DNA from 3 places in the Alteromonas sp. KC3 genome. Region 1 is predicted to be linked to each of the others. Evidence: predicted binding sites of a transcription regulator. Region 1 holds the regulator's gene; each other region holds the start of a gene.
The links. The regulator ArgR, encoded in region 1, controls arginine synthesis, uptake and breakdown. The targets are predictions, from matches to a motif close to ANTGAATANNTATTCANT.
Positions count from the first base shown of each region.

Region 2: a site for ArgR is predicted at 7,755-7,772, ahead of gltB (glutamate synthase large subunit). Genes of this name have one in related genera too.
Region 3: a site for ArgR is predicted at 6,536-6,553, ahead of JN178_RS01765 (aspartate aminotransferase family protein). Genes of this name have one in related genera too.

Region 1 is NZ_AP024235.1:3,822,982-3,833,581, reverse strand. It holds gene JN178_RS16935 (TonB-dependent receptor) at 1-1,741, shown strand, start outside; gene JN178_RS16930 (type 1 glutamine amidotransferase domain-containing protein) at 1,928-2,611, shown strand; gene argR (transcriptional regulator ArgR) at 2,685-3,149, opposite strand; gene mdh (malate dehydrogenase) at 3,386-4,324, shown strand; gene JN178_RS16915 (DUF2071 domain-containing protein) at 5,031-5,819, opposite strand; gene JN178_RS16910 (alpha/beta hydrolase family protein) at 6,041-7,072, shown strand; gene ppc (phosphoenolpyruvate carboxylase) at 7,136-9,757, opposite strand; gene JN178_RS16900 (FKBP-type peptidyl-prolyl cis-trans isomerase) at 9,991-10,600, shown strand, end outside.
Region 2 is NZ_AP024235.1:3,513,268-3,523,867, reverse strand. It holds gene JN178_RS15605 (aminotransferase class V-fold PLP-dependent enzyme) at 1-1,598, shown strand, start outside; gene JN178_RS15600 (FAD-dependent oxidoreductase) at 1,693-3,108, opposite strand; gene gltB (glutamate synthase large subunit) at 3,122-7,588, opposite strand; gene JN178_RS15590 (N-acetylmuramoyl-L-alanine amidase) at 8,209-9,126, shown strand; gene arcB (aerobic respiration two-component sensor histidine kinase ArcB) at 9,204-10,600, shown strand, end outside.
Region 3 is NZ_AP024235.1:404,275-414,874, forward strand. It holds gene JN178_RS01745 (putative bifunctional diguanylate cyclase/phosphodiesterase) at 1-1,545, shown strand, start outside; gene JN178_RS01750 (DUF1338 domain-containing protein) at 1,656-2,462, opposite strand; gene astD (succinylglutamate-semialdehyde dehydrogenase) at 2,563-4,032, opposite strand; gene astA (arginine N-succinyltransferase) at 4,047-5,084, opposite strand; gene JN178_RS01765 (aspartate aminotransferase family protein) at 5,105-6,313, opposite strand; gene JN178_RS01770 (HDOD domain-containing protein) at 6,713-7,876, opposite strand; gene JN178_RS01775 (anthranilate synthase component II) at 8,066-8,659, opposite strand; gene trpS (tryptophan--tRNA ligase) at 8,697-9,704, opposite strand; gene rpe (ribulose-phosphate 3-epimerase) at 9,736-10,413, opposite strand.

The DNA of each region.
Region 1 (10,600 bases):
CCAAGTTAAATTAGTAGGTATTTACACTACTGGTGACCACATCCTTAAACTTGGTTACGAGCGTGAAGAAGTAGACGTAGACAACTTGTTTGCGCAGAACTCTGAAGGTTCATACTTGTTCGACAGCATTGAAGACTTAGCAAATGCACAAGCGTCTGCGCTTCTTTATAACAACGCTGTTACTAACAACGAAAACGACCTTCGTGCAATCTGGGGTTATAACTACAACTCACTATACTTCCAAGATTCATGGGAAGCGTCAGCTGAGCTAACTATCGACGCCGGTATTCGCTATGACTGGTATGAGTCAGAAGGCTCTATCCGTGAAAACCAAAACTTTGTTGACCGCTACGGTTTCACAAATACGACAGACATCGATGGTCTTGACGTAATTCTTCCTCGTGTGTCTTTCCAGTGGTATGCGTCTGACTACACAACTGTTCGTGGTGGTATTGGTCGTTTCTCTGGCGGTGCACCAAGTGTTTGGATTTCAAACAGCTACTCTAACGATGGCGTGATCTCTGATGATTACGAAGATTTTGGTTCTGGTCAAACTTACCAAGTACCAACTACGCCTGATGCGGCTACTGGTCAGTATATCCCTCAAAATGTACTTGATGCGCTAGCGAATACAGCACCTGACGGCACTGTAAATGCACTAGCACCAGATTTCGAAATTCCTACTACATGGAAAGTAAGCTTGGGTGTTGCACATGAGCCAGAAATCGAAGTACTTGAAGGCTGGTTGTTCTCTGCTGACGTTCTATATAACAAGCTTGAAAATGCAACTTACTGGTATGACCAGCGCTGTGAAAACCCTGTTGGAACAGCACCAGATGGTCGTGGCGTATACGACTGTAGCGAAGGTCCAGAAGCGATTGTTACAGGTTCTGTAGACGACGGCGACGCTATGCTATACGCATTGTCTGCGTCAAAAGCGTGGGAAACGTCTTACGGTTCGTTCGACTTCTTCACTAGCTATACATACGCTGATGTAGAAGATGTGGGCTACGGTACTTCATCTACTGCAACATCAAACTACTCTGACTTCGCAGCTTATGACCGCCAAGCGCCACGTGCTGGTACGTCTAACTTCCAGACTGAGCACCTATGGAAAATGCGCTTCAACTGGAGCAAAGAGCTAATCGACGGTTACGAGACTAAAGTGTCTGTGTTTGCTGAACGTCGTTCAGGTCAGCCTTACAGCTACACATTCGACGAAAACAACGCGTGTGTGCTAGATGTTGGTGGCGGTCGTTGTGCGCGTGAAAGCCGTAACGATGATGCGGGTCACTTGCTATACGTTCCTAACGGTATCGACGATCCGTTGTTTGCATCTACGTCATTCGGTGGCGACCTAGCTGCTCAGCAAGAGTTCATTGATTACATCAACAGCTCTGAGCTTGCACAGTACAAAGGCGGCATCGCTGAGCGTAATGGCGACAACTCTCGTTGGTCTACTATCATCGATGTACGTATTCAGCAGCAACTACCTGCATTCTACCCAGAGCATAAGCTTACTGTGTTCTTCGATATCGAGAACTTCGGTAACTTACTAAATGACGACTGGGGTCGTATCGAGCGTACTCGTTACGAGTATGAGCGTGCAGTGGTTTCTGCAAACATCGTTGATGGTCAGTACGAGTACTTTGACCTGAACAGCGACAGCCGTATTAAGAACCTAGAAGTTCTTGACCAGTCTGTTTGGCAAGTTCAGTTCGGTATTAAATACGACTTCTAATCCAATGGTGTGAACCAATTGTAGTGTTAGGTGCCACTTTCCTTAATCGGGGGTGGCACTTTTTTAAGCCCAAAATTCAATAGCTCCGCTTTCCCTTTCATTAAGATTTTCCAAAAAACTGATCTAACGCCTCTCTTTATGCGAACCAACTTGCACAAGATTTAAATAATCAAGCAAGGAGGAATAATGTCTAAGCATGTATTAATGGTAATGACATCACACGAGCTAATGGGTGATACAGGTAAGAAAACCGGTATGTGGCTAGAGGAGTTTGCCGCCCCGTACTATGCATTTAAAGATGCCGGCTATACCTTAACGTTAGCATCGCCTATGGGGGGGCAAGTGCCAATTGACCCCAACAGTTTGACGGATGACGCCATGACAGATGACGCTATCCGTTACACAAAAGATGAAGTTGCTCGCAGTGCTGTAGCCTCAACAATTCCGCTAGAAGATGTAAGAGCCGACGAGTTCGATGCGGTGTTTTATCCAGGTGGACATGGCCCACTTTGGGACTTATCGGATAACGCGCATTCAATTAAGCTAATTGAAGACACTATTGCAGCGAAAAAACCGGTAGGTGCAGTCTGCCACGCACCGATTGTACTTAAAGATGTTAAAGACCCAGAGGGTAAGTACTTAGTTGATGGAAAAGCGGTAACCGGTTTTTCAAACAGCGAAGAGGCTGCAATGGAACTTACCGATGTGGTGCCGTACTTAGTCGAAGATGAGTTGGTTAAAAAAGGCGGTAAGTATGAAAGTGCCGATGATTTTGCTGTGAAAGTGTGTAGTGACGGACTGTTGGTGACCGGGCAAAATCCGCCATCGTCTCGTCCGGCTGCTGACGCGCTTATTAATTTGTTGTCGTAGCGTCACGATTAGATGCAAAAAAGCCGCGAACCCTCCACAAGGCCTCGCGGCTTTTTGCTATTCGACAGTAAACCTATACGTTTTCGAACAAGTCTTCTACGCGTTGACGAAGCTCTTCTATGTTCGATACATCTGCCGGTGCAATAAAAATAGTATCGTCGCCAGCAATAGTCCCTAGCACGCCGTCTTTTTTGCTTAGGGAGTCGAGAAGGCGTGCAATAAGCTGTGCTGCGCCTGGGCTTGTTCTAATGATTACCATCACGTTGTTATGAACAATATCCAGCACCAACTGTTTAAGCGGGCTTTTTGCTGTAGGCATACCGAGTTCTGGCGGTAAGCAATACACCATGTCACCTCGGGCGTTACGCGTGCGCACCGCACCAAACTTACTTAGCATGCGAGATATTTTGGACTGGCTAATATTGTCAAAACCTTGTGCTTTTAAAGCATCAACAATTTCGCCTTGTGAACCGTAACTCTCTGCTTTAAGTATTTCTTTGAAAGCTTTTATCAGTTGCTCTTGTTTTGCGTTAGCCATTAGCGCTCTTTCTATTCTATCGTTCGTTAAAAAGGTTTTTATTTATTGTTGCTATATTGTGCCCCACAGGTGGACTTTGCGCAATTTGTTTGCATAATCATTCATGATAATGAATATCGCATAAAAATCGCTAAAAATAACGTTAATAAGACGATCCGGTGATTGAGTTTTCCCCCGCGTTGCATTAGTGTGACGTTCCGTTTAAATACGTGAAGTAATCCCATAGGAGAAATGGTATGAAAGTAGCCGTGTTAGGTGCTGCCGGTGGTATTGGTCAGGCGCTGTCTTTGTTGTTGAAAACACAATTGCCAGCAGGTTCAGAATTAGCGCTTTACGACGTAGCGCCAGTTGTTCCTGGTGTTGCTGTTGATTTGAGCCACATCCCCACTGCAGTAAAAGTAACCGGTCACGGTAAAGATGACCTAGCTGAAGCACTAACTGGATCTGACGTTGTTCTTATCCCAGCTGGTATGCCTCGTAAGCCAGGTATGGATCGTTCTGATCTGTTCAACATCAACGCCGGCATTGTTAAGAACCTAATTGAAGGTGTAGCTGATAACTGCCCGAACGCGTGTGTTGGTATCATCACTAACCCTGTAAACACAACTGTTGCGATTGCAGCAGAAACGCTAAAAGCAAAAGGCGTTTACGACAAGAACAAGCTTTTCGGTGTAACTACGCTTGACGTTATCCGTGCTGAAACGTTTGTTGCTGAGCTTAAAGGTGTAGACGTATCTTCTGTACACGTACCGGTAATCGGTGGTCACTCTGGTACTACAATCCTTCCTCTTCTTTCACAAGTTGAAGGTGTAGAGTTCACAGACGAAGAAGTTGCTAGCCTAACAACGCGTATCCAGAACGCAGGTACTGAAGTTGTTGAAGCAAAAGCAGGCGGCGGCTCTGCAACCCTATCTATGGGTCAAGCAGCAGCGCGTTTCTGTCTATCTCTAGTTGCAGCAATGCAAGGTGAGAACGTTGTTGAGTACACTTACGTACAAACTGACGACAGCGACGACGCAGCATTCTTCGCACACCCAGTTCGCCTAGGCGCAAACGGTGTTGAAGAAATCTTGCCATATGGCGAGCTTAGCGCATTCGAAGAAAAAGCGAAAAACGACATGCTTGAAGGCCTACGCGGCGACATCAAGCTAGGCGTTGACTTCGTAAACGGCTAATTGGAGAGCATCATTGGCGGGCCTTTGAACGTAGGCACGCCGTGAATACTTCCCTGTAGGCTTCGCCACCGCATCCTTGCGGTGGAGAGCCTACTTATCAAACCCCCGCCAACTCTAGGCACCTCAATAGCCTAATCATTGAAGTTTTAAAAAAGAATAGTCTGTTACGATCTTACGTTTCCAGCCTAATTGTTTCATCTCTGTAGGCTTAGTCACGGCTTCCTTGGCACAGGAGAGCCTACATTTTAATTACCTTTCCAGTCTTCTCTCCAAGATGCTATTTTATTAGCGCTAATTACTTTAGAGAGTAGAAAGTCTGTTACAACCTTACGTATCCAGCCTTTTTGTTGCATCTCTGTAGGCTTAGTCACGGCATCCTTGGCACAGGAGAGCCTACTTATCAAACCCCCGCCAACTCTAGGCACCTCATTAGCCTAATCATTGAAGTTTTAAAAAAGAATAGTCTGTTACGACCTTACGTTTCCAGCCTAATTGTTGCATCTCTGTAGGCTTAGTCACGGCATCCTTGGCACAGGAGAGCCTACTTATTAAAGCCCCGCCAACTCCAAACTCCCCAACAGTCCAATTACTGAAGTTGTTCAGAAAAGAACAGTCTGTTCCGACCTTACGAATCTAGCCTTTTTGTTGTGTCTATATAGGCCTCGTCACGGTATCCTTACTTGAAAGGGCTTGTATTCTCTTTGCGTTATCCAATAACTGTGGGTGGTAAGTAAATAGTAAACTCATTGATGGGTTCTATCAGGACGCTATAGGGCGAGTGTTGTTCTGACGCTTTGACAATGTCGAGATCAGATAAAAGCTTAAAATTCGCAGATACAAGTTTAGCGGGCTTTACTGCTAATTCTTTATGCCAGACGCGGTAAGTCCCCAGTTTGTTATCCCTTCGATAATAAAAACCGGCAAGAGGGTGGGTTAAATAAACTAAAGCAGATTCTGTGTCGGGAAAGCCGGGGAAACTAAGCTTGTCACTTTCATCTTGTACTAACTCTACCGACGCAGGGGCCCAATCAGACTCGGTATTCATTTGATACTTGTTGTAGAGGCCACTCACCTCATCTCGTTCACAATCAAAACTCACTCTTCCTGCATGCCAGGGTAAGTTCCAAACGTATCGAGGAACGGCTAGCGTCCAGGAATCGAGTGTAGTACCAAGAAACCAGACACAACGTTCCCCCGTTTCTTTATCGATGATGTAGATGCGATAATTGGTTTGCCCCATGGTAAATTTAGGGAAGGGGAACACGGCGGAAGTAAAATCAACGTCAATAAAAGGTACTACGGAAATAAGCCCAAGTTCTTGACCATTTATTTCAATAGTGTCGAGTTGAAACCTCTCGGGGAAAATTCCTTCAAAACGTTTGGCTGGTACTGCATAAGTAATAATTGCAAAATGTTCTAAACTGCATAGGACATCAATTCCACTGGGTTTAGGTCTACCGATCAAATAGTCTTCTAGCTTCCTTGATTCTTGCACAATACTTCCTTGGTTTAATAGATAGATATAAATTGAAAAAGAAGAGTAACGCTTACTTACATCTACAAGTAAAAACCTGCTTCGCTATTGGCCGTTTAATTCAATGCGCAACGACAAATTTTGTTACTAATCAGGTTCGTATTTTGTTGAGTCGCATACGTTTTCGTTATTTACTAGCTTCATTCTGACTGTTTTTTATTTGAATTCAACAAGGATGTGTTATGAGTCTTTTAAAACGCACTGCTTTACTTTCCATCGCTCTTTTAGCCCTTTGCATAAACGCCAATACGGTTGCAGCTACAAGCAATACTGCGCCATTGGCAGGTACTGCATTTGCTAAACTGCCAGAAGCATTAACCCTTAAAGGCGATGCACTTCCCTTTACTGATTACAAAGCATGGTTAGCACATGCGCAAAGCAATAACCAAAAAGTCGCGTATGTGGATAGATGGCAAAAAGCGGTAAACCCTAAAAAATTCAATGCGCTTATGAAGACAACAAGTGCGCAATGGATTGAGTATGAATCGGATGGTTTAAAGATTTCAGGTGTTATGGTGTCACCAAAGCATGTTGGCGACAAAAAACTACCAGTGATCATTTATAATCGCGGTGGTAACCATAAGCATAATGTAACGCGCATAGCGGTGGTTGAGCGTTTAATGCCGCTCGCCGAACAGGGTTATATTGTTTTGGCGAGTAATTATCGAGGCGCTAAATTTAGCCAAGGGAAAGATGAATTTGGCGGCGATGATGTAAACGACGTTTTGCGACTGATTGAAATAGCCAAGCAGTTACCTAATGCCGACTCCAATAAGATTGCCTTATATGGCGTAAGTCGTGGCGGCATGATGACTTGGCAGGCGCTTCGAAATAACACAAATGACATTGCTAGTGCCGTTATTGTAGCAGGCCCGTCTGATTTACATACAGTTGTGGCGCGCCGCCCAGACATGCAGGCGCTGCTTAATAAACTTGTTCCGAATATGGAGCAAAACCAAACAAAAGCCCTCGATGAACGCTCAGCGGTAAAATGGATTGATGAGCTAAATCCGAATGTACCTATTTTGCTAGTGCACGGAAGTGCAGATGTGCGCGTCGACGTTTCACATTCGCTTAAGGCGGCACAGCATCTAAAAGACAATAACCACTCGCATAAGCTGGTTGTTTTTGATAACGGCGATCACAGCTTAACGTTCTATCGCGAAGAGGTGGAAAGCGAAATCAATAGTTGGTTAGCGTTGCACTTTCAGTAACGCAATAAAAAAGCCCGCTACGTGTTAAGAAGCGGGCTTTTATGATTTACAGGGTTAGAGTACTTAACCTGTGTTACGCATACCAATGGCAATACCGGCAATGGTAACCATCATTGCGCGCTCTAAGCTGGTATTTTGCGACTCATCACCGGCTTTACGGATACGGTCAAGAAGCTCAATTTGCAGGTAGTGCAAAGGCTGTAAATACGCTGCGCGAATTTCCATAGACTCTTTACCCTGCGGGTCGTTCTTCATAATGTCGTCGTCACCGGTAATAGCAAGCAGCGACGAAATACTTTCTTTAAGCTCTGTGCGCAAAGCTTCACCAAAGTGCTTAAGCTCTTTAGGTACAAGACGTTCGTCATACGCTTCACTGATACGCGGGTCAGCTTTGTGGAACACCATGTCTAGCATTGATAGACGAGAGCGGTAGAACGGCCATTCACTGAACATTTCGTTCACGACCTTTTCGTTCTCTTCGTTTTTAACGCTGTCAATGGCGCGCATTACACCTAGCCAGCTCGGCAATACCAAGCGGGTCTGTGCCCATGCAAAGATCCAAGGAATAGCGCGTAAGCTCTCAATACCACCTTGTGGCTTACGTTTAGCCGGTCGACTTCCTAGCGGCAATTTGCCAAGCTCTTGCTCAGGAGTGGCAACGCGGAAGTAAGGAACAAACTCTTCATCGTGTCTTACCGTTGCGCGATAGTTATCGCGGCCTTGTGCGGCCATTGCCGTAATAAGCTCGCGCCACTCTTCTTTTGGTGCCGGTGGTGGGAATAACATAGCTTCAATGATAGCACTGGCGTAAATACCCAAGCTGCGCTTAGCCAGCTTCGGCATACCGAATTTGTAGCGAATGGTCTCGCCTTGCTCAGTTACACGGAAGCCACCTTCTAGCGAGCCTGGAGGCTGTGAATAAATGGCAGCATGTGCTGGCAAGCCTCCGCGGCCAATTGTACCACCACGACCGTGGAACAAGGTCAGGCTGACGTCGAATTCTTCAGCAATGGCAACTAACGCTTCCTGTGATTGGTATTGTGCCCAGCCTGCAGCTAATGCACCAGCATCTTTCGCTGAGTCAGAGTAACCAATCATGACAAACTGACGACCCTTCACATAGCCGCGATACCAGTCGATGGATAGAAGCTTGCGCATGACATCAGGTGAATTGTTTAAGTCGTCCAGCGTTTCAAACAAAGGCGCAACAGGCATTGGCCAATCTACGCCGCTTTCTTGAAGTAGAAGCTGTACTGCCATGACGTCTGATGGTTCACTTGCCATTGAAATAATATAAATACCAAAACCATGTTTGCTGTGTTTAGCAATTACTTTACAGGTATCAAGTACTTCTTTTACGTCGTCAGACGCATCCCATTGTGCAGGGAATAACGGGCGCTTAGAACCAAGTTCACGCAATAAGAAGGCCTGCTTGTCAGCTTCACTCCACTGTGCGTAATCACCAAGACCTAAGTAGCGGGTCAACTCACTAAATACATCGGCGTGACGTTCTGAGTCTTGGCGAACGTCAAGACGTAACAAGTGCACACCGAATACGCGAGCACGACGAATAGTGTCTAACAGTAAACCGTTGGCGACTACCTGCATACCGCAATCAAGCAATGATTGGTAGCACAGCATTAGTGGCTCAATAAGTTCTTCGTCGTAATTAACCCAGTTAGACGTATCTGGGTTTTTACCCGCTAGGTAGTCACTAATACCGTCACGCGTTGCGACAAAACGGTCGACTAACGGGCGAAGTAGGGCGCGATAAGGTTCATTGGCATCACCTACTTTTGCGCGAAGCTCGTCGTTGCAGTCATACATTGACAGCTCTACCTGCAAACGGTCTAGGTCGATTGCAAATAGCTTGGCTGCACGTTTACGAGCAAGTAATAACACTTGTTCAGTGACTTTTGACGTTACGAATGGGTTACCGTCACGGTCACCACCCATCCACGAGCTAAATTGAACAGGGGATGCATCGAGTGGCAATGAGACTTGATAGTCTTCATTTAAGCGGCCGTCCAGCTCGCGCATGAAATCTGGTACTGCTTCCCAAAGTGAATTCTCAATAACTGAGAAACCCCAACGTGCTTCATCAACAGGGGTCGGGCGTACCGAGCGAATTTCTTCGGTGTGCCAAGCCTGAGCGATGAGATCTGCAATACGTGTTTCAATCTTTGTACGCTCAACATCACTCAACGATTCTTGGTGAATGGCCTGTAAGCAGTTTGCCAGCTCTTTGTGTTTGTGAATTAAAGTGCGGCGCGTTACCTCGGTTGGGTGAGCGGTGAGTACTAAATCAATGTTTAGCTTGGCTACTGCTTCTTGCACTTTATCTGCAGTAAGTTCAGCTTTATCTAGGTGTTTAAACAGCGCATCTATCGACGCATCAACATTCATCGCAGCGTTGTATTCTTGTTCGGCAATGTTACCTAAGTTTAAGAATTGCGCGAAAGCACGACCAACAGTTAATAAATCGCTGTCAGACATGTTTTTGAAAGTTTCTTTCAGTTCTTCGCTGCAAGCAGCATCGCCCTGATAAGACGCTCGGCCGCCCTTTCTTATCTTTTCAATGCGGTCAAGCCATTCTTGACCCAGTTGATTTTTGATAGTTTCACCAAGGGTTTTTCCTAGGTAACGAACGGTGTCTTTTAGTTCAGCATCGTAGTGTGTTTGCATGCTATCCTCCTAAATATATGGTCTTAACCATACTGTGTCCTTTACAACTTGTCTAACCACTTTCGGTTATAATTTACAACATTTTGATACTTTTACACCCATCATAGTATTGCTCAAAGCAAGATAATTTCTGGTGTGATACACTCTTTCACCGGAAAATGCAGAAACATTCTCGCAGTATGCGTTTTGTTTGAAATTTGTACTGCATTTGTAATTAAATTTCAGGAGTTATCGTGACTGATACATTCAATACAGTAGAAACCCAAGCAAGTTACGGCATTGGTTTTCAAATGGGTCAACAATTGCAATCTAATCCTTTCGATGGTCTAGCAATTGATGCTGTGGTAGCGGGCCTAAAAGATGCATTCGCAGGTCAAGCACCTCAAGTTGACAACGACACGCTACGTGACGCGTTTGGTGAAATTCACAAGCGTATGCAAGCGGCTAAAGAAGAAGCTAGCAAAGCGGTTATTGAAGAAGGCACGAAGTACCTTGAAGAAAATGCGAAACGTGATGAAGTAACTGTTACTGAATCTGGCCTTCAATACGAAGTTATTGCTGAAGGTGACGGTGACACTCCTGTTGCAGCAAGCACTGTTCGCGTTCACTATCACGGCACTCTTATCAACGGTACTACTTTTGACAGTTCATATGAGCGCGGTCAGCCGGCTGAATTCCCAGTGGGTGGCGTAATCAAAGGTTGGACTGAGGCACTTCAGCTTATGAAGGTGGGTGCTAAGTATCGTCTATATATCCCACATGATCTTGCCTACGGTGAGCAAGGTGCAGGTGCCGCTATCGCACCTTACAGCACACTTGTATTTGATGTTGAGCTACTTGACA
Region 2 (10,600 bases), 310 kb from region 1:
ACGCGATTGGTGATACAGCGCAATGGCAAAACCTAGCAAACGGTCGCAAAGCGCTGCTGGTTCAAGGACGAGTTGTAGAAAATATTGTAACGGTGCATGGCAATATAATGACGGCTAGAATGCTACAAAACTTTGTGCTCTCTAACCCTAATGTTGTTAATTTTGTTTTGGTACAGAACAAGGTAAATCAGTTCACTTTAAAAATAGTCAAAAGAGGCGAGGTCAGCAACTCTAGCTTCACAGCACTGCATGAAGCTTTAGGCGGGAAAAGTGTTCAATTGAACATAATTGAAGAGCCATTCTTGACGCCCAAAAGCAGTGGGAAGTATTTAGCAAGCGAACCAATTAAAAATACGCCAGAGTTGCTCGCCGAAGACGTTGTAGAGTTTGTGCCGATAGAGTCGACAAAATGCACTTTGGTTGAGCATTTTTCCTTGCGAGAAGTGCGTTCCCCGATGGGGAAAAAAGTATGCTATTTGGATAATGCAGCAACTACACCTAAACCTAATGTTGTTGTGAATGAAGTTGCGCGGGTACTATCTAAAGCGACAGGAAATGTGCATAGAGGTGCTCACTTTCTCGGCGATGCAATCACCGAACAATTTGAGCAGGCACGCGCTGATATAGCCCGTTTTATCGGCGCAACTCCAGCTAACATTGTATTACTGAGAAATACAACAGAGTGTTTAAACCTTATCGCGCAACAATCATGCTTTGCAAATGTCATTACCAGTGCTGCTGAACATCACGCTAACTTCTTACCTTGGAAGCAAAAGTCGGTTATCAACTTAAATGATGCACTTCATGTAGATTTCTTTGCGTTAGAAAAAGAGATGCAACGAGCACCACATAGCTTGGTAACGCTAGCGCATATCTCCAACGTAACAGGCAATTTACTGGATGTTGACAGGGTTGTGGAGTTAGCCCGGAAATACCACTGCAAAGTACTATTAGATGCAGCGCAGTCAGTACCGCATATGCCTATTGATGTGAATAAACTCTCAGTGGATTTCCTCGTCTTCAGTGGACACAAAATGGGAGGGCCCAGCGGGGTTGGCGTACTTTGGGGGCGAACAGAGGCATTAGAGCAGCTAAGTCCAGTTCAGTGGGGTGGGTCGATGGTGGAAAAAGTGAGCTCGCAGCAGAATATCTTAAAGCCCATACCTTGGCGCTTTGAAGCAGGTACTCCTGCAATGGAGAATGTGGTCGGTTTGGCCGCTGCTGCTCGATTTCTAATGGATATTGGAATGGACAATGTACAGCAACATGTAGATGGCCTAACTCAGAAACTAAGGCGAGCACTTAAAGCATCTTATCCTGCACTAGTATTAGGAGACATTGATGCTCCTGGTCCTGTGTCGTTAAATCCAACGTCGATGTCGGCCCAATTTATTGCAAATATTTTAAGTGAAAGGGATGGGATTTGTGTTCGCGCTGGGTTTCATTGTGCACAACCTCTTCATGAACAGATAAATAGTCAAGGTACGCTAAGAATTAGCCCTTGGCTTATGAATACCGATGAAGACATTGATAAATGCATAGATGCAGTGAGGCGTGTGTTAGCCTCTGACGCAGAAGCGCATAAGGTCATTGCGTAACGCATAAAAAAGCCCAGTAACAGGTTACTGGGCTTAACATTGACGTGCTTCAGACTCACTTCAAGTCAAAGCAGGTGTTTATGAATGGAATACATCAAACACCGATGTAATCCATGATCCCTTCTGCTGCTTTACGGCCTTCATCGATAGCCGTCACTACCAGGTCACTACCACGCACCATATCGCCACCGGCAAATACTTGCGGATGTGAGGTTTGGTAAGCAAACTTACCAGCAGCAGGAGCTCGTACACGACCCTTTTCGTCTAGCATAATACCAAACTCAGCAAACCATGGGGCAGGACTTGGCTGGAAACCAAATGCGATAATTACGGCATCTGCTTCAAGTATGTGCTCTGAGCCTTCAACTTCAACAGGGCGTCGACGACCATTTGCATCAGGCGGTCCCATCTCAGTTTTTACCAGTTTAACGCCACAGGCTTTACCGTTTTCATCTACGGCAATGTCTAACGGTTGGAGGTTAAACTTAAACTCAACGCCCTCTTCCTTGGCGTTCACAACTTCGCGGCGAGAGCCTGGCATACTTTCTTCATCACGGCGGTACGCACAGGTAACTTGCGCAGCGCCCTGACGAATAGACGTTCTTACGCAGTCCATGGTGGTATCACCACCCCCGAGCACTACTACGCGCTTGCCTTTCATATCAATGTAATCGGCAGGGTCTTTTTCAAGGCCCATCACGCGATTGGTGTTAGCAATAAGGAAAGGTAGTGCTTCGTGTACGCCCTCTACTTGCTCGTTATCAAAACCACCTTGCATAGACTTATATGTGCCCATGCCAAGGAATACTGCATCGTATTTATCGAGCAAGTCTTGGAATTGAATGTCTTTGCCAATTTCGGTGTTAAGCACAAACTCAACGCCCATTTCAGTAAAAATTTGGCGGCGAAGCTTGATTACGTCTTTCTCTAATTTGAAAGACGGAATACCAAATGTAAGTAGGCCACCGATTTCTTCGTATTTGTCGTAAACAACAGGTTTTACGCCGTTACGTACCAAAATATCAGCACATGCGAGACCTGCTGGGCCTGCACCTACTATAGCAACTTTTTTGTCAGTCCATACCACGTCCGACATATCAGGGCGCCAGCCCATTTTAAATGCAGTATCGGTAATGTACTTTTCAATACTGCCGATAGTGACTGCACCAAAGTCGTCATTTAGCGTACATGCACCTTCACACAGTCTGTCTTGTGGACAAACACGACCACAGACTTCCGGTAAGCTGTTGGTTTTATGCGAAAGTTCAGCCGCTTCTAGAATGCGCCCTTCATTCGCCAAGCTCAACCACTGTGGTATGTAATTGTGAACGGGACATTTCCACTCACAATACGGGTTACCGCAGTCCAAGCAGCGATCTGCTTGGCCTTCGGTTTGAGACTGGCTTAACGGTTGATAAATTTCCGCGAACTCTTGTTTACGCACCATGATCGGCTTTTTCGGCGGATCGATACGTTCAACATCGACAAATTGATATACGTTCTTTGCCATAAACTAAATCCTCCTACTGAGCCTGAATGCGTAATTCAGCACTTGAACGACTGATGTGACCAAGCAAGTTTTTCACATCGCTGGTTTTGGGTTTAATCAACTTGAAGCGTTTAAGCGTGTCAGCAAAGTTTGTCAGTAGCGACAACGAATGCTCACTGCCCGTTTCTTCATAATGTTGATTAATCAAACCACGTAAGTGTTCAGCAAGAATGGCTTTATCTTCTATCGACATAATATCAACAAGCTCAGCGTTAACACGGTTATCAAGGTCGTCGTTATCATCCATTAGATACGCGAAACCACCTGTCATACCTGCGCCAAAGTTAACGCCAACCGGGCCAAGTACTGCAACGATGCCGCCTGTCATATATTCACAGCCGTTATCGCCAATACCTTCGACTACTGCGATAGCACCAGAGTTACGTACACCAAAACGTTCGCCTGCACGGCCCGCTGCAAATAGCTTACCGCCAGTGGCACCGTATAGACATGTGTTACCCATAATGGCGCTGTCGTGCGCGTCAAAGTTAATGTTGCGTGGCGGGTGAATTACTAGCTTACCGCCAGTCATACCTTTACCCACATAGTCATTTGCATCACCTTCAAGGTGCATATGCAAACCACCTGCGTTCCACACACCAAAGCTTTGGCCGGCAGTGCCGGTAAGCTCTATTTTTATCGGAGTATCTTCAAAGTCGTGGTTACCGTGGTGCTTAGCAATTTCGCCTGACAACAGAGCGCCAACCGAACGGTCAGTATTGCGTATTGGGTATCTTAGTGTAGTCGATTTACCATCGATAACGGCTTGTTGTCCGTCTTTAAGCATCTGCGCATTCAACTCGCCTTTATCTACAGGCGCGTTGGTCGTTTCTGAACAGAATAACCGCGTGTGCTCACCTGCTTGCGGCTGCACTAATAACGGTGATAAATCTAAACGGTTTTGCTTCGCGGTAATGCCGTCTAATACTTTAAGTAGTTCAGTACGGCCAACAAGATCGTCGAACTTGGCAACACCTATCGATGCCATAATTTCACGTACTTCCTGCGCGATAAACTTAAAGTAGTTCATCACCATTTCAGGAAGACCGATAAAGTGGTCGTCACGCAGTTTCTGATCTTGAGTTGCAACACCGGTCGCACAGTTGTTCAAGTGACAAATGCGAAGGTACTTACAGCCTAACGCTACCATTGGGCCAGTACCAAAACCGAAGCTTTCTGCGCCTAAAATACCCGCTTTCACTACGTCTAAGCCCGTTTTTAAACCACCGTCGGTTTGAACGCGTACTTTGTGACGCAAGCCGTTTTCGATTAGGGCCTGTTGTGTTTCAGACAAGCCTAGTTCAAAAGGACTACCTGCATATTTAACTGACGTTAGCGGGCTTGCACCTGTACCGCCGTCGTAACCTGAAATGGTAATCAGGTCGGCATAGGCCTTTGCAACACCAGTAGCAATGGTGCCTACACCTGGTTCAGATACCAATTTCACAGAGATAAGTGCAGTTGGGTTGACCTGTTTTAAATCGAAAATTAGCTGAGCTAAATCTTCAATTGAATAGATGTCATGGTGTGGTGGCGGAGAAATAAGGGTTACGCCAGGTACAGAGAAGCGCAGCTGCGCAATGTACTTGTTCACCTTATCACCCGGCAACTGACCGCCCTCACCAGGTTTTGCACCTTGCGCTACTTTAATTTGAATTACGCTAGCATTAACTAAGTAGTGTGGTGTTACGCCAAAGCGACCTGAAGCCACCTGCTTAATCTTTGAATTTTTCTCAGTACCAAAACGAGAAGGATGTTCACCACCTTCACCAGAGTTAGACTGACCACCCAAGCGGTTCATAGCAATGGCCAGCGCTTCATGCGCTTCTGGACTTAGTGCACCAATAGACATGGCTGCCGTGTCGAAACGAGGGAATAAGTTTTCCGCAGCTTCTACTTCGCTAACATCAATTGGGTCACAGTCAGGGTTTAACGCCAGCAAATCACGAATATGTGCAGGAGCGCGTTCGTTAACAAGTTTTGCATAAACCTGATAGTCGTCATAGTTACCTGACACAACCGCTTTTTGAAGTGTACTTACTACGTCTGGGTTATAGGCGTGATATTCACCGCCGTGGACGTATTTAAGAAGACCGCCGTGGTCAACTGATTTACGTTTAAGCCAAGCAACGCGATTTAGGTTAATTAAATCTTGTTGGAAATCATCGAAGCCGGCGCCTTGAATACGTGAAGTAACGCCATTAAAGCAAAGCTGCATTACTTCGTTATTAATACCAATGGCCTCAAACAGCTTAGAGCTTCTGTAGCTGGCAACGGTACTAATACCCATCTTCGACATAATTTTGTACAAACCTTTGTTGATACCTTTACGGTAGTTCAACGTGGCCTGCATTGGTGTGATATCAAGCTCGCCTTTCTCGCAAAGTTGCTCAATAGTTTCATAGGCAAGGAAAGGATAAATCGCTGTTGCACCTAAACCAATCAGCACCGCAAAGTGATGCGGATCACGTGCACTGGCGGTTTCAACAACTATGTTGGCATCGCAGCGTAGTGACTTCTCAACTAAGCGACGCTGTACAGCTCCAACTGCCATTGCCGCAGGGATAACTAAACGGTTTTGCTTGATATTTCTATCTGACAAAATAACGAACGCAGCACGTTTGTTTTTCACCAGCATTTCAACTTCATTACATACGCGTTCAATGGCTTTCTTTAAGCCTTCTTGTGGAGCATATTGAAGCTCTACTACTTCGGAGTAATAGTTGTCTGGGTTAAATTCACGTAGCTGTTTCAGGTCGGTATACATCAATATTGGCGAGTCAAACAATACGCGGTCTGCGTAGCCTGAGGTTTCGCTAAATACGTTTTGTTCACGACCAATACAGGTTGCTAACGACATAACGTGGTTTTCACGTAGTGGGTCAATTGGCGGGTTAGTTACCTGAGCAAATTGCTGACGGAAGTAGTCATACACTGTGCGCTGACGCGATGACATCACCGCCATTGGCGTGTCGTCACCCATAGAGCCTACGGCTTCTTGGCCGTCTTTTGCCAGTACCTTAACAACCTGTTGAATTTCTTCGTAGCTGTACGCGTGAAGCTTGTGATACACCGCCATGGCGTCGTCATCGAACACACGCTTACCAATAAGCGATGCATCGAGTTGTTCAATCGGTGTTAAACGACGAATGTGCTTTTCTAGCCACTCTTTATAAGGATGACGTTCTTTTAAGTCATCATCAATTTCGTTTGAGCGCCAAATTTTGCCGGTGTAAGTATCAACGGCAAGCATTTCACCAGGACCAACGCGGCCCTTTTCAATAACGTCGGCTTGCTCGTAATCCCAAATGCCCACTTCTGAGGCAAGGGTAATAAAACCATTTTTGGTAATGACGTAGCGAGCAGGGCGTAAACCATTTCTATCGAGGTTACACGCAACATGGCGGCCATTAGTCAATACGATACCGGCTGGACCATCCCACGGCTCCATGTGCATAGAGTTGAACTCATAAAATGCACGAAGGTCGTCATCCATGGTTTTGTTGTTTTGATATGCAGGTGGCACAAGCAAACGCATAGCACGGAATAAATCCATACCGCCTGCCAAGAACAGCTCTAGCATATTATCAAGAGACGACGAGTCTGAGCCTTCAGTGTTTACAAAAGGTGCTGCGTCTTTCAAATCTGGGATAAGCGGTGTAGCGAATTTTGCAGCACGTGCCATTGCCCAGTCGCGGTTTCCTTTAATGGTATTAATTTCACCATTGTGCGCAAGGAAACGGAAAGGTTGTGCCAATGGCCAGCGTGGCAATGTGTTAGTAGAAAAGCGCTGGTGGAATACACAAATAGCGCTTTGCATGCGTTCGTCAGCCAGATCGTGATAAAACGCTGGCAAGTCTTTAGGCATTACCAAGCCCTTGTAAATAGTTACAAGACCTGACAAGCAAGCAACGTAAAAATCTGGATCGGCTTCAAGGCGTTTTTCTGCTCGACGGCGGATCATATAAAGGCGACGCTCTAAGTCGCGTTTACGCCAACCCGCAGGGGCATTCACAAATACTTGTTCAATTTGCGGTACGCCCGTGAGTGCGAGTTCGCCGAGTACTGAGCGGTCGACAGGCACTTCGCGCCAACCCACTACTGATAGCGTTTCTCTTTCTAGTTCTTCATTTAGTATCTCACGCGCAGTTTGCGCAAGTACTGGGTCCTGACTTAAAAAAATCATGCCCACGCCGTATTTTTTGCTGAGTTTCCAGCCATTTTCTTCGGCGATTGCATGGAAGAACGCATCCGGTTTTTGCAGTAGTAAACCACAGCCATCACCGGTTTTCCCGTCTGCGGCGATACCGCCACGATGCTGCATACGGTCTAGGCCGTGAATTGCAGTTGTTACCAATTCATGACTGGCTTCCCCGTGGGTGTGGGCGATTAAGCCAAACCCGCAGTTGTCCCGGGAATCATTGGGATTATATAAACTCATCTCTTAACTCCTTCAACCTTTTGACTGGGCAAGGTATGCGTTGCGTGTAGATGCGCCTAGGTTTGCGTATCACAACATGGTTAGACGTCTTTTGTGCTCACACGCGTTATTGCGTGCGGCCTGCGCCTTTCTTGTCGTTTATTTATTATTAGAGGATTCCAGTCTTTCCGCATTTTTATGCATTATTGCGATGCGGGCCGTACAAAATACCCACATTAAAATCTAAAATCAAACGTAAAAAGTGTCACTGATATAGTGAATTAGTATAACTCGGTAAAAATCTATATTTTTCAGTGTCATATAGTCGTGAAATATAGTTTGTAATGGAGTTGTTATAATTTTATTAACGTCTTGATTAGTGTATCTTCAAATGATAACGGCTCTCATTTAAAAAGTGGTTGTGAATAATTATGCTTTGATTTTATTGTTTTATGTTGTCAATGGGCTAAGGAATGTATTTTTATGTAGATGTAAACATCAAGTTCCACTTGAAATTGATGTTTGCTATATTGGTTAAAAAGTGAGCTAATGTAAAGTGTGGTGATCTTAATCAAGCCAATAAATATGCACTGAATAGATGTACGCAGTGCTACTGCAAACATCTACTTAAAAGGATTTTTATGCCGACTTCATCTTTCGTACCATCAAGTACCCTCGTGATGAAATCCCATTTACTCAATGGTCCAAATGTCAGTTTCTCCCCATCGCCTAATTCTTCTGGCAGTTTTGATGAAGATTTGCCTGACACAATTGTCATTCATTTCACAGCTGGAAGTAGTTTAGCCTCTTCTGTAGATGTAATGACAAATCCTGATAGCAACGTTTCCGCCCACTTTGCGATTGGCAGAAATGGTGACATTGTCCAAATGCTGCCGACCAATAAGATTGCATGGCATGCGGGTAAAAGTAGTTACAAAGGCAGAACAAATCTCAATCGGTATTCAATAGGCATTGAGTTAGATAATGCAGGACAGTTAACGCAAAATAGTCGAGGCGAGTTTAAAACGTGGTTCGGAAAAACATGCCACCAAGATGATGTTGTTGAAGCTGTACATCGAAACCAAACGGCAAAAACCTACTGGCACAAGTTTACCGATGAGCAAATCGCGAGAACGTATGCTTTGTGTAAAGCGTTGTGTCAGCGTTATCACATAAAGGTGATTGTTGGCCACGAAGAAATCGCACCAGTAAGAAAGATTGACCCGGGTCCTGCGTTTCCCCTTGACGAATTGCGCGCGAGGTTGCTGAACATAAAAATAGAGCCTGCGAGAGAAACAAAAATATCAGCGAAAAGTGCTTTTAACAGCGCTGAACGGGAAGTTGTGAGCAAAAAGCGAGCTAGTGTGAATGCAAGCACACTAAATGTCCGCTTAGGCCCGGGTACAGACTTCGAGAAAATACAAGGTGAGGTCAACAAAGGCGATAAGCTTACCATTATCGAAAAGCAGGGAGAGTGGGCCAGAGTGTCATACACTGCTACGGGTTGGGTAAACACGCGATACATCAATGAAGTTAGTGAAAAGTTACCAAGTAAATGACGGCAATTACGTTGTACATTCCCGAAGCGCACAAAGCCTGCTAGGATAGGGGCAAAATAAGCTTAGATTAGACGTACATGCATTCAGATTCACCAAACGATTCTTGGGCAATTCGGTTTGCTCAATTTGTTCAACGTTTTGGCACATTGAAACTCAGCATTCTCTTCGTAGTGCTGTCATTGGTGTTCACGTTGGGCGGTTCATATGTTATCCGCGTGAGTATGGGAAGCCAAGTTCAGCCCGATGATTTCATAAGCGCAGTTGTGCTCACCATGCTATCCGCTCCATGGGTGCTGTATTTTTTCAGCGAGCTTATTAAGCAACTGGAAAATTCACGCACAAATTTGAAAGAAGTGGTAAGCCAACTTGAAAGTCTTCGCGAAGAAGACGTGTTCTTGAATCGAGAGCTTCAAAGCAATATTCGCCAGCTTAACCATGAAATAGAGCAGCGTAAGCAAGCACAAGAAGAGCGCGAAGCCCTGTTTAAAGACTTGGAAAAAGAAATACAAGACAAATCTGAACAGGAAGCACAAGCCAGACGTTTATCAACACTCTTGCGGTCAATTATCGATGCGTCACCGGATCTTATCTACTATCGCAATGAAGAAGGTCGCTTTGCAGGTTGTAATCGTATTGCCGAGTTGATGACAGGCAAAACGGAACAAGAGCTTCTTGGGCTAACGCCAAAAGATGTGTATGAAGAAGAACTCGCTCGTCAAATCGTTGCTAGTGACCATGAAGTTTTAGAGACAAATGCAAGTATCACCGAAGAGTTATGGCTGCGCTTTGCCGATGGGCGTCGTCGCTACTTCGAAATGAAGCGTGTGCCGTTTTTCGATAAAGAAGGTAACCGCTTAGGTTTGTTATCGTTTGGTCGAGACATGACAGAGCGCAAGCAAGCAGAAAATGCAGCAGCGAAAGCGAGTACCGACAAAACGCGTTTTATTGCAACGATTAGCCATGAGTTGCGTACGCCGCTTAACGGTATCGTTGGGCTTAGTCGTATGTTACGTGACACTGATTTAAGCGATGAGCAGTTCAGTTGGGTAAGTACAATTTATGCCAGTGCAATTACGTTAGGTAACATTTTTAACGACATTATCGACCTAGATAAACTCGACAGAGATAAATTAGAACTTAGCCTTAAAACGGTATCGCTTAAAGATTTTACGGAAGAGCTAAGCAGTATTATTCGCTTACTTGCTGCGGATAAACAGTTAGAACTGAAAACGACAATCAACGAGCCGTTGCCACGCTTGGTTGAAATTGACGGTACACGCTTACGCCAAATTTTGTGGAACATATTGTTCAATGCGGTCAAGTTCACGCAAAAGGGGCACGTAAGTTTGTCGGTGTCATCGACGAAACCTGACGGTGATAAGGCGTATGTTACCTTCATTATTGAAGATACCGGCGTGGGTATTCCAGAGAGCGAAATAGAGAAGATTTTCGCCATGTATTACCAAGTCGATCA
Region 3 (10,600 bases), 1.1 Mb from region 1:
ATTGAGTTGCTAGGTGCAGGTACAAAAGAGCAATGTTTAGGTGTAAATTTCAACGAACTATTAACCGAAGAGAAGGTTGATCAAACGCGGTTGGTAGACGAAAAGCAGGTTCGCTTCGAGTCGAAAGTTGTCACTCAAAAAGGTGAAGGCAAGGTGGTGGATGTTTCACTGGCGCTATTTGACACGTTTCAGCAGGCCTCTTCCTACCTTATCGCGACAATGCGCGATATAAGCGATAAGAAACGCAGCGAAATTCGCTTGCGCCAACTGGCACTGCACGACGATTTAACCGGGCTTGCTAATCGAAACGCGTTGCGTGAAGCGGTGACAAAATATGCGAATGAATCGCAGCACTTTCTACTTGTTTTTGTCGACTTAGACGGTTTTAAAGCGATTAACGACAATGCGGGACACGAACGCGGTGATGCCGAGCTACAACGCATTGGTGCTTTACTCACGGGAATGTTCGGCCCAATTGGTGAAGTAGGACGTTGGGGCGGTGATGAGTTCATTGTGGTATTGCCTGAACAAGACATTGATAGTGTTGTTGAAAAGTCACAGCAATTGATTAAGCAAATAGAAGAAGACGTTATCTACGCGAAAAACACGGAAATGCGTTTATCTGCAAGCATTGGAATAGCGCAGTACCCTGAGCATAGCGACAGTATAGAAAGCTTAATTCAATGCGCCGATGCGGCCATGTATCAAGCAAAAGAGCTTGGTAAAGGGCAAGCGTTTGTATACGAACCTGGGTTATATGAAAGTATGACTCAGCAAATCAGCATGGCCAATGACTTACGACGCGCTGTTGAAAATCACTTGCTCGATTTTTATATCCAAGGCAAGTATGCATCAAATGGTGAACTAAAAGGGGGAGAGGTACTGTGTCGATGGATATCAGGATTACACGGCGTGGTTTCCCCCACCGTTTTTATTCCGATAGCAGAAGAACAGAAACTCGACCGCGCCATAGGCTTGCAAGCGTTAGAGTCTGCTTGTGATTATATTTCCATTATGGAATCACAGCAGGGCGAAGCTATTCCCATGTCGGTAAACATCACAGCCAATCAGTTGCTAGATTCAAACTTTCCTGATGAAGCTGTGCATATTTGTTCGCTAAGTCATGTTTCTCCTGAGTGCATCGAACTGGAATTAACAGAATCGGCATTTATTCGCGATGAAAAGCAGGCGCTTCGCGCATTAACCGAACTACGAGAGAGGGGGTTTAAGTTATCACTTGATGACTTTGGAACCGGATTTTCGTCGTTGAGCTATTTACGTAGCTTTCAATTTGAAGTGGTGAAAGTAGATAGAAGCTTGGTGCAAGGTATTCACAAAGACAGCAAGGCAAATGCATTGTTTTTAGGGTTAGTTGCGATGCTTAAAAGCTTGCAAATTGATGTGGTCGTTGAAGGTGTGGAACTTGAATCTTACTTACCGTTTATTGAACAAGCCGACGTGCATTTGATGCAAGGTTTTTATTTTGACAAACCTATGCCTTACGATCAGTTTCTTGCTCGTCACACTCACGATCCGTCACGTTAAATCTTGCCCATGACGAGCACTAAAATAAGAGGCACTTATTGGCTAAAAAAAAAGCCCACACACTGCAATTAAGTGAATGGGCTTTTTGTATGCTTAAGACTTAACGCGATTTATTTGGCGTTAGTGCTTTCAAAGATCTTGTCTGCAGAGGCAGCCACGAAACCTTGGTAACGCTCACCATTTGGCATGTCGTAGCGCTGTGCAAATTCATAGAAGCAACTTGGAATTGATACCGTTTCGTCACTGAAGACGACGTCAGCGCGATCAGCCATGGTAGACGACTGTGCTAAGAAAACGTCTGGACCACCTTTGATTTCGCCGCCTGATGTATTAAGCACAAAGCCTGCTTCTTTCAATAGGGTATTAACGTCTTCAAGCTCGTTGGTACGAGTAAGATGGTTTACACTTACCGTAAAGTGGTTCGCACGGAATCCCCATGCCGCCATCCACGCCGCATATTCAGACTCGTTAAGCAGGGTATCATATTCTGCTTTTGTCACGTCCCAATGCTTGCCTGAGTACAAAAAGTTATCTGCTTCAACCACTTCAGCTGGCATTTGTTCGACCATTCTTTTGATAATGGCTTGCGCATCTTCTGATAGTTCGTTTACACGTAACTCACTGATAAATACTTTAGGCTTGGTATCGTCTGGATGTTCAAAATGCTTTGCCGTTAGCTTTTTGGCTTCAAAGTCATAGTCGCCTTTCGCTTCGTAGCCCAATGCAAGAAAATGTGCCGCGAGCTTGTCTAGACGCGTTTTATCAAGCGCAAATGTTCTAAACGCAACATGGTCGTTAACGATGTCGTTCGTGTTTTCTTCTCCAGCTAACAGCGCGTGAATTTTGTGCGCAGAAGGAGTGATAGTCACGTAATCGTCCCACATGTTGCTAAACAACGTATCGATGCTGCTATGCATAGTTGTAGGGTCCTTTCTGTCTTCTACTTTTTTTTAAGTAGGTTTGAATATGTAGGGTAATAATGTGGCTATCACCAATACAGTGTTAGCCACAGTAGTATTACATTGTTAAACCAGGGCTTAACGCTCCAGGCATGGTAACTTTTTCAAGTTCCACAGAAGCGACTGGATACGCACAGTAATCTGCCGCGTAGAATGCACTGGCGCGGTGGTTACCGCTATCGCCCACGCCACCAAATGGTGCGGCACTGCTGGCACCCGTAATTGGGCGGTTCCAGTTAACAATTCCTGCGCGAATACGCGCAAAGAAATAACGATAGTCTTCTTCGTTGTCGCCTAACAGACCCGCTGAAAGACCGAAGCTGGTATTGTTCGCTTCTTCAATGGCTGCGTCAAAGTCGGTATAACGAATGACTTTAAGTAGTGGGCCAAAGTGCTCTTCATCAGGTAGCGAAGACAGCATGTCCGTCACATCGATAATCCCCGGAGTTGCGAACCCTTTGTTCTCGACTTTTTGTTCTAAGCGAACTAATACCTTACCGCCAAGGTTTTCTAGCTCTTGTTGAGCCTTTACCATTAGCGCAGCAGCATTACTTGAAATCATTGCACCCATAAATGGCTGATCTTCAGCGTCGTAATCGCCAACTTTGATGTTTTTAGTAACTTCAATTAAACGTGCAAGTATTGCGTCGCCTTGTGCGTCTGCAGGTAAAAACAGGCGACGTGCGCAAGTGCAGCGCTGACCTGAAGTAATAAATGCAGATTGCACGATATCATGTACCGCTGCATCAACATCTGCTACATCTTTAACGATTAGTGGGTTATTGCCACCCATTTCAAGGGCTAAAATTTTGCCGGGGTGACCTGCAAATTGTTCGTGCAAGATTTTACCCGTGCGCGAACTACCGGTGAAAAATAGACCGTCGATGTCATTGTGAGAAGCAAGCGCTTTGCCCGTTTCAACTTCACCCTGTACTAGGTTAAGCACACCGGCCGGTAGACCTGCCGCGTCCCATAGTTTAACCATCTCTTGCGCAACCATTGGGGTTAGGTCGCTTGGTTTAAATACAACGGTGTTGCCTGCAATCAGTGCAGGTACAATGTGCCCATTAGGAAGATGACCTGGGAAGTTGTAAGGACCAAATACCGCCACCACGCCATGCGGTTTATGGCGAATAAATGCTTTGCCCACAGGCATGGGGTTTTCAACATTACCGGTACGCTCAAAATACGCTTTTTCTGAGATGCCGATTTTACCTATCATGGCGCCCACTTCGGTGGCCGTTTCCCATTCAGGCTTGCCTGTTTCCTTAGCCATCACTTTTGCAAGGTGCGCTTTCGCTTCTTCAAGCTTGGTGCCGTATACCTTGATGATTTCAAGGCGCTCTTCTACGGTTTTCATGCTCCACGCAGGTAATGCGGCACGCGCTGCATTAATCGCATTGTCAATTTGGGTGGCAGTAGCAGACTTGCCTTCCCAAATTACTTCGTTCTTAGCTGGGTCAATTGACTTAAGGTCATGACCTTGTCCGGCAACCCATTCACCGTTTATAAAATGTGTATGTAGCATTGTGGGTGTCCTTATTAGTCTCTAAACGTTACAGGTGCAAAGCGAACTTCTTCACCTTCTTTAACGTTAAGTGCCGCAGCAGCTTGGCGAGACAATACAGCAACGTTTTGCTCTTCGCTTACTGTCATCTCGGTGGCTACGGCGCGAAAATCAGAAATTGAGGTGTTGATTATATAATGCGTTTGGCCTTGGGCCGCTGCACTGTCATCAATAACCACAGGTAGTTTTAAACTCGATTGTGCCGTTCGAATATGGCTAAGGTTTGCTTCTACCGTCGGCCCTGCATCAAAAATGTCTACGTAACCGCGACATGAAAAGCCTTCTTCTTCAAGAAGCTGTAATGCGGGGCGTGTTTTCTCGTGCACCTCTCCAATCACATCTTGTGCTTCCTTACTGAGTAAGTTCACATAGATAGGATATTTAGGCATAAGCTCGGCAATAAATACCTTGTTGCCAATACCCGTTAAGTAATCAGCAGTTGGAAAATCCAACGAGAAGAAATGCGTTTCAAGCCATTCCCAAAATGGTGAGCGACCTTCTTCGTCACTTACACCACGCATTTCTGCAATAACGGTCTCAGAGAAACGCTCGCGGTGTTCCATCATGAACAAGAAGCGTACTTTTGATAGAAAGCGTCCGTTAATGCCGCCACGTGCCTGCTCGCGAAGGAACAGTGTACAAATCTCTGTTACGCCAGTGTAATCGTTACAGAAAGTAAGGATATCCACTGTGTTATGGATGTTAAGCTCACGCGATGCATGTACCACTTTGCTCAAGTGGTAATGATAAAACGCATCATCTATGCCAACGGCAGCCTCAATACCTGTCGTACCGACCACCTGGCCGGTGGTGGTATCTTCCATTACAAACAAGTATGACTCATCGCCAGGCTCGGTAACGTTTGCTTTGTTAAACGCAGTTTCGGCACGATCAATTTTGCGTTGTAGTAACTCGTCGTTAACGGGCAAAGACGTAAAGCCTATGCCCGACTCGACAGCTATCTCTTTCAGCGCGTTATAATCTGCTTTTGTGATAGGGCGAATGATATTCATGTTCGCTACTCGTGTTGTAATTATTCGGCGTTTACAACGGCAGCTACCGCGCGTTCGAAACGTGCAAGACCTTCTTTGATGTCTTCATCTGGAATTACCAGTGATGGCGCGAAACGAACAACGTTCATGCCAGCAACAAGACACATTAGATTCTCTTTTGTTGCCGCCATCATAAAGTCGCGTGCACGACCTTGATATTTTTCATTTAGCGCGCAACCAAGAAGCATCCCTTGACCACGAACTTCTTCAAAAACATTGTACTTATCGTTAATCGCTCCAAGCAATTCACGGAACAGTGCTTCTTTCTTAAGAACACCTTCCATAACTTCTGGTGTGTTAACAATATCAAATGCTTTTTCTGCCACAGCACACGCTAGTGGGTTACCGCCGTATGTGCTTCCGTGTGTACCTGCCTTCAGATGCGCGCCAATTTTAGTTGTGGTTAGCATTGCACCAATTGGGAAACCACCGCCAAGTGACTTAGCTGTAGTCAGAATATCTGGTGTTACACCAAGACCCATGTATGCATACAGGTGACCGGTACGGCCAACACCTGATTGTACTTCGTCAAAAATAAGTAGTGCGTTGTGCTTGTCACAAAGCTCGCGTACGCCTTTTACAAAGTCAGCATCTGGTGGAATGATACCGCCTTCACCTTGCAGCGGCTCCATCATTACCGCACAAGTTTTGTCAGAAATCATTGCTTCAAAGGCAGCAAGGTCGTTGTAATCACAGTGATCTACTGCACCTGGCTTAGGACCGAAACCGTCAGAGTAAGCCGCTTGACCACCTACCGTTACGGTAAAGAATGTACGGCCATGGAAGCCTTTATTGAAAGCAATAATTTGGTTTTTCTCTTCGCCGAAATTATCTAATGCGAAGCGGCGCGCAAGTTTAAGTGCAGCTTCGTTTGCTTCTGCACCTGAGTTTGCAAAGTAAACCTTCTCTGCAAACGTCGCATCTGTCAGCTTCTTAGCAAGGCGAAGTGCTGGCTCATTAGTAAATACGTTACTTAAATGCCATAGTTTGCTGCCTTGCTCGGTTAATGCTTTCACTAGCTCTGGGTGGCAGTGACCTAAAACGTTTACTGCAATACCGCCTGCAAAGTCGATGTACTCAGCACCATCTTGATCCCAAACACGCGAACCTTCACCACGAACGGGTACCATACCTGCCGGGTTATAGTTAGGAACCATTACATCATCAAATGTAGCGCGAGTTACGTTCATCTTTGTTACCTCTGCGTTGGGCGCCAAACACACAATGTGGTTTGCAGTTTGTTACTCTTATGACGAAAGCGTTTATTCTTTTCACAAGCAACAAAAGCTGACTTAGGCGCGTAAAAACTAATCGAAATTGGCTAACAGTATGCCATTTTTTTTAACATTTGTCTTCACTGTAAATGGCTGTAGCCCTTTATTTATAAGGACTGTGGCTTAATTTGCATTAAAAGTGAATAACTATTAAATACTGATATATAGCTTTTAGTGTTAACAAGGAATACCAGTACGAGAAAGGCGTAAAGGTACATTGGGGGTCAGTGTATCCTTACAAAAATTCGCCTGATATTGAGTAAAAAGGTAGCACTCATTCGAATAATGAGTGCATGAATATCCAATAAAAATTTACTAATGAGCTTCGTTTTTCACCAAAGGGAGGGTGAAAACGTCAATAGATTTTAACACTTCAAGGCTTCCAGTTGGGTATTTCTGCTCGCTAAAAAGTGGTTTAATTTCTTTCATTTCAACCAGTTTGAGTTGATGCAGCATACGTACTTGCGCATAAGTGCGAGCTTGATGAAGCGTTTTACTAAGCGTTTTTCGTTCCACTGGCGCATTGTCTGCACATAATCGCATAGCGTCAGCTAAGCGTAACCGTGTCATTTGCATATGCGCAAAAATGTCTGCGGTAACCGAGTCGGCAAACTCTTGCTGTAGTGCTATTAAGTGATTTGCAGAAGGTGTAATTTTAAGTAGCGCAGCGTGACGTTTCTGCTCTTTATCTTTTTGACATTCTTGTAGCAAATGCATTTGTATTTTGTCGAAAAGTTTAAAGTACAAACGAGTGACCGCACAGCGACCCAAATTGCTGAGTATACCCAGTGTATAGGCTTCATTCTTATTTAAGCCTGTTTCACCGGCCAAATGCTTTGCGGTTAGTGCAACGCCAGTGGCATAGGCTAGGTACTTTTGCTTTATTTGAGGGTATGGGTCGGTCACTTGAGGTAACGCACGCTTAAGAACGAAGTAGGGGATTAACAGCCTTAAGTTCTCTATGCCCAAGAAACTCAGTGCTGTTCTTAACGTTTCTACCACAATAATGCGCCCACGAGAGTCCTTGCGGCGAAAACGCGGAGTATTTACCACTGCAATGAGATCGTCATAAAGCCACGGCATGCTAGCGGCGATGGGTTCTAGCTTCGAAATAGTGCATGCCCTTACCGATAATGCATCGAGCAACTCACCCATATTTTCTGGTATGGAAAGGGTCGCTTGGCATAACTCGGCTGTGTGACTCAAATACTCAGTCATTTCTCCAAGGAGTATTTCATGTAGTTGATGATTTATACTCTCGACGTAACTCGCTTCTGATTTTTGTTGAAGCCGTTTGTTCTCGATAGCAACTTTTTCTACATGTAAGAGACGACGGCGTGCATCGCCTTGCTCAGATTGCTCATAGGTGACTTCACCGACACGACGACGCCCAAGCATTTCAAAAACACGCTCAGGGGAGACAATCATATTTTCAAAACGATCATCGATTGTAGGTGGCATTGAAGCCCCAATCGTCATGTTAAAAACACTCCTACTCATTACTTTCTTTACAACGGCAACACTATCGTACATGGGGCCTACTACTTCGCTAAACCCGGCGTGGGTAAAGTACCCTGCGGGTGGATTGATATGCCCCTGTTCTTATACTCAGTCAAAAGTAAATGATAAAACAGGGAATTGCGAATAGGTTATCGGCCCACCCTGAATTTACTTAAGAGAAACCGCCGGCTGTTTTAAAAATGCATGCAAAACGTCATGGCCATGCTGGGTTAACAGCGATTCTGGGTGGTATTGTACACCCCAAATAGGATATTGGGTGTGTGAAATAGCCATAATTTCCCTTTGACCACAGGCGGTTTCGCACCAAGCGTCTACACGCAGTGTCGAAGGAAGTGTATTGGGCTCCAGTACGAGTGAGTGGTAGCGAGTGACATCGAAGCGTTCTGGAAGGCCGGCAAACAGTCCTTGATTTGAATGTTGAAGCGCAGATACTTTTCCATGCTTTATTTCCTTAGCGCCTACCACTTTTGCGCCAAATACCTGCCCAATCGCTTGGTGGCCGAGGCACACTCCCATAATAGGGAGCTTTCCAGCAAAATGTTGGATGGCAGCAAGGCTAATACCTGCTTCATTAGGTGTACAAGGGCCCGGAGAAATAACAAGCTGTGAGGGCGATAGGTGCTCAATATCGGCAAGTGATAACGCATTATTGCGTATCACTTCAACATCAGCACCTAGTTCTGTGTAGTACCGCGCCAGGTTATGCGTGAACGAATCAAAGTTGTCAATTAACAGCAACACAGCCGCGATAAACCTCTGTCATTACAATTGCGATGCGTTACGGCTTTGGAATAAACCCAACAGCGTCGTAGACCTTCTTAAGGGTTTGTGCGGCGCGCGCGCTGGCTTTTTCTGCACCTTGGCGCATGACTTCGTCAAGATAAGCGCGGTCTGCACGAATTTCGGCATAGCGCTGCTGAATAGGCTCTAAAAGCGAAACAACCGCTTCGGCCACATCGCCTTTTAAATGGCCGTACATTTTATCAGTGTACTCTGGCTCAAGCTCTTTCACAGGTTTCCCGGTTGATAAAGACAGCAGCGTAAGCAAGTTAGAAACCCCAGGTTTTTCTGTTGGGTTAAAGTAGATGTTTGCTTGCTCGTCAGAGTCAGTGACTGCACGCTTTATCTTTTTAGTCAGCTTTTTAGGCTCTTCTAGAAGACCAATGAAGTTATTAGGGTTGGTATCAGACTTTGACATCTTCTTTTCAGGCTCTTGCAAGCTCATGATGCGAGCACCAAAATCTGGAATGTAAGGATCAGGTAGGCGGAATACATCACCGTATAAATTATTCACGCGTGTAGCAATGTCACGAGTAAGTTCAAGGTGCTGTTTCTGGTCTTCTCCTACTGGTACTTTATCTGCTTGGTAAAGCAAAATATCAGCAGCTTGCAAAACCGGATAGCTGTATAAGCCTACGTTAATATTGTTTTCATTTTTCGCCGACTTATCTTTGAATTGAGTCATGCGGTTAAGCTCGCCCATTTGCGCATAGCAGTTCAGTACCCACGAAAGCTGTGCATGCTCAGGGACATGTGATTGCATAAAAATAGTGCTTTTTTGCGGGTCGATACCACAAGCAAGGTAAAGTGCTAAGCCGTCAAGACAGGCTTCGCCGAGTAATTTAGGATCTTGTCTTACAGTAATTGCATGAAGATCTACAATCATATAAAGACAATCGTGATCGTCTTGCATGGAAACCCACTGTTTAAGTGCACCCATATAGTTGCCAAGGGTAAGTTGTCCAGAAGGCTGACAGCCACTTAATACAACGGGTTTATTACTCATTTGTCTTTACCTGTATTACGTTTTTAAAATGTTATGCTTTTGATAATGCCGCGAGTTCGTGGCGCATTTGGCCAATAACGTCGCTATAGTCATCTTGAGAAAAAATGGCTGAGCCTGCTACAAACATGTCTGCACCCGCTTCAGCTATGTCGCGAATGTTATCTACTTTTACGCCACCGTCAATTTCTATTCGAATGTCGTAGCCACTTTCTTTAACTCGCTGTTTAACGGCTCGCACTTTATCGAGGGTGCTGGGAATAAATTTCTGCCCGCCGAACCCAGGGTTAACCGACATTATTAGGATGTGGTGTAGCTTATCCATAACGTGATCAAGGTAATGTAGCGGCGTAGCGGGGTTAAATACCAAACCTGGTTTGCAACCCGAATCAATAATTAGCTGGAGTGAACGATCTATATGTTCAGATGCCTCTGGGTGAAAGCTGATATAGCTCGCACCAGCCTTAGCAAATTTTTCAATGAGATCATCGACCGGTTTCACCATCAAGTGAACGTCGATTGGCGCACTTATTCCATAGTTGCGCAGTGCTTCACAAATCATTGGTCCAAAGGTGAGGTTGGGCACATAGTGGTTATCCATGACATCAAAGTGCACCACATCTGCTCCCGCTTTTAATACTGCTTCTACGTCTTCGCCCAGTCGAGCAAAGTCGGCTGACAATATGGAAGGGGCTATCAAAAATGGTTTCATGGTGCATCCTTTAAGTGAACATCCAAATGCGTTGCCCGATAGAACCTTGAATAAGCTCAACGAGTTGCAAACGCGTGAATTCAGCGAAAGTTTACCCAAAAGCGCATCTGTTTACTACGTATTGCAATAAACAGTCTTTCGATGCGCACTAAATCAGTCGCAAATACCCACAATGCACTGCCCAATT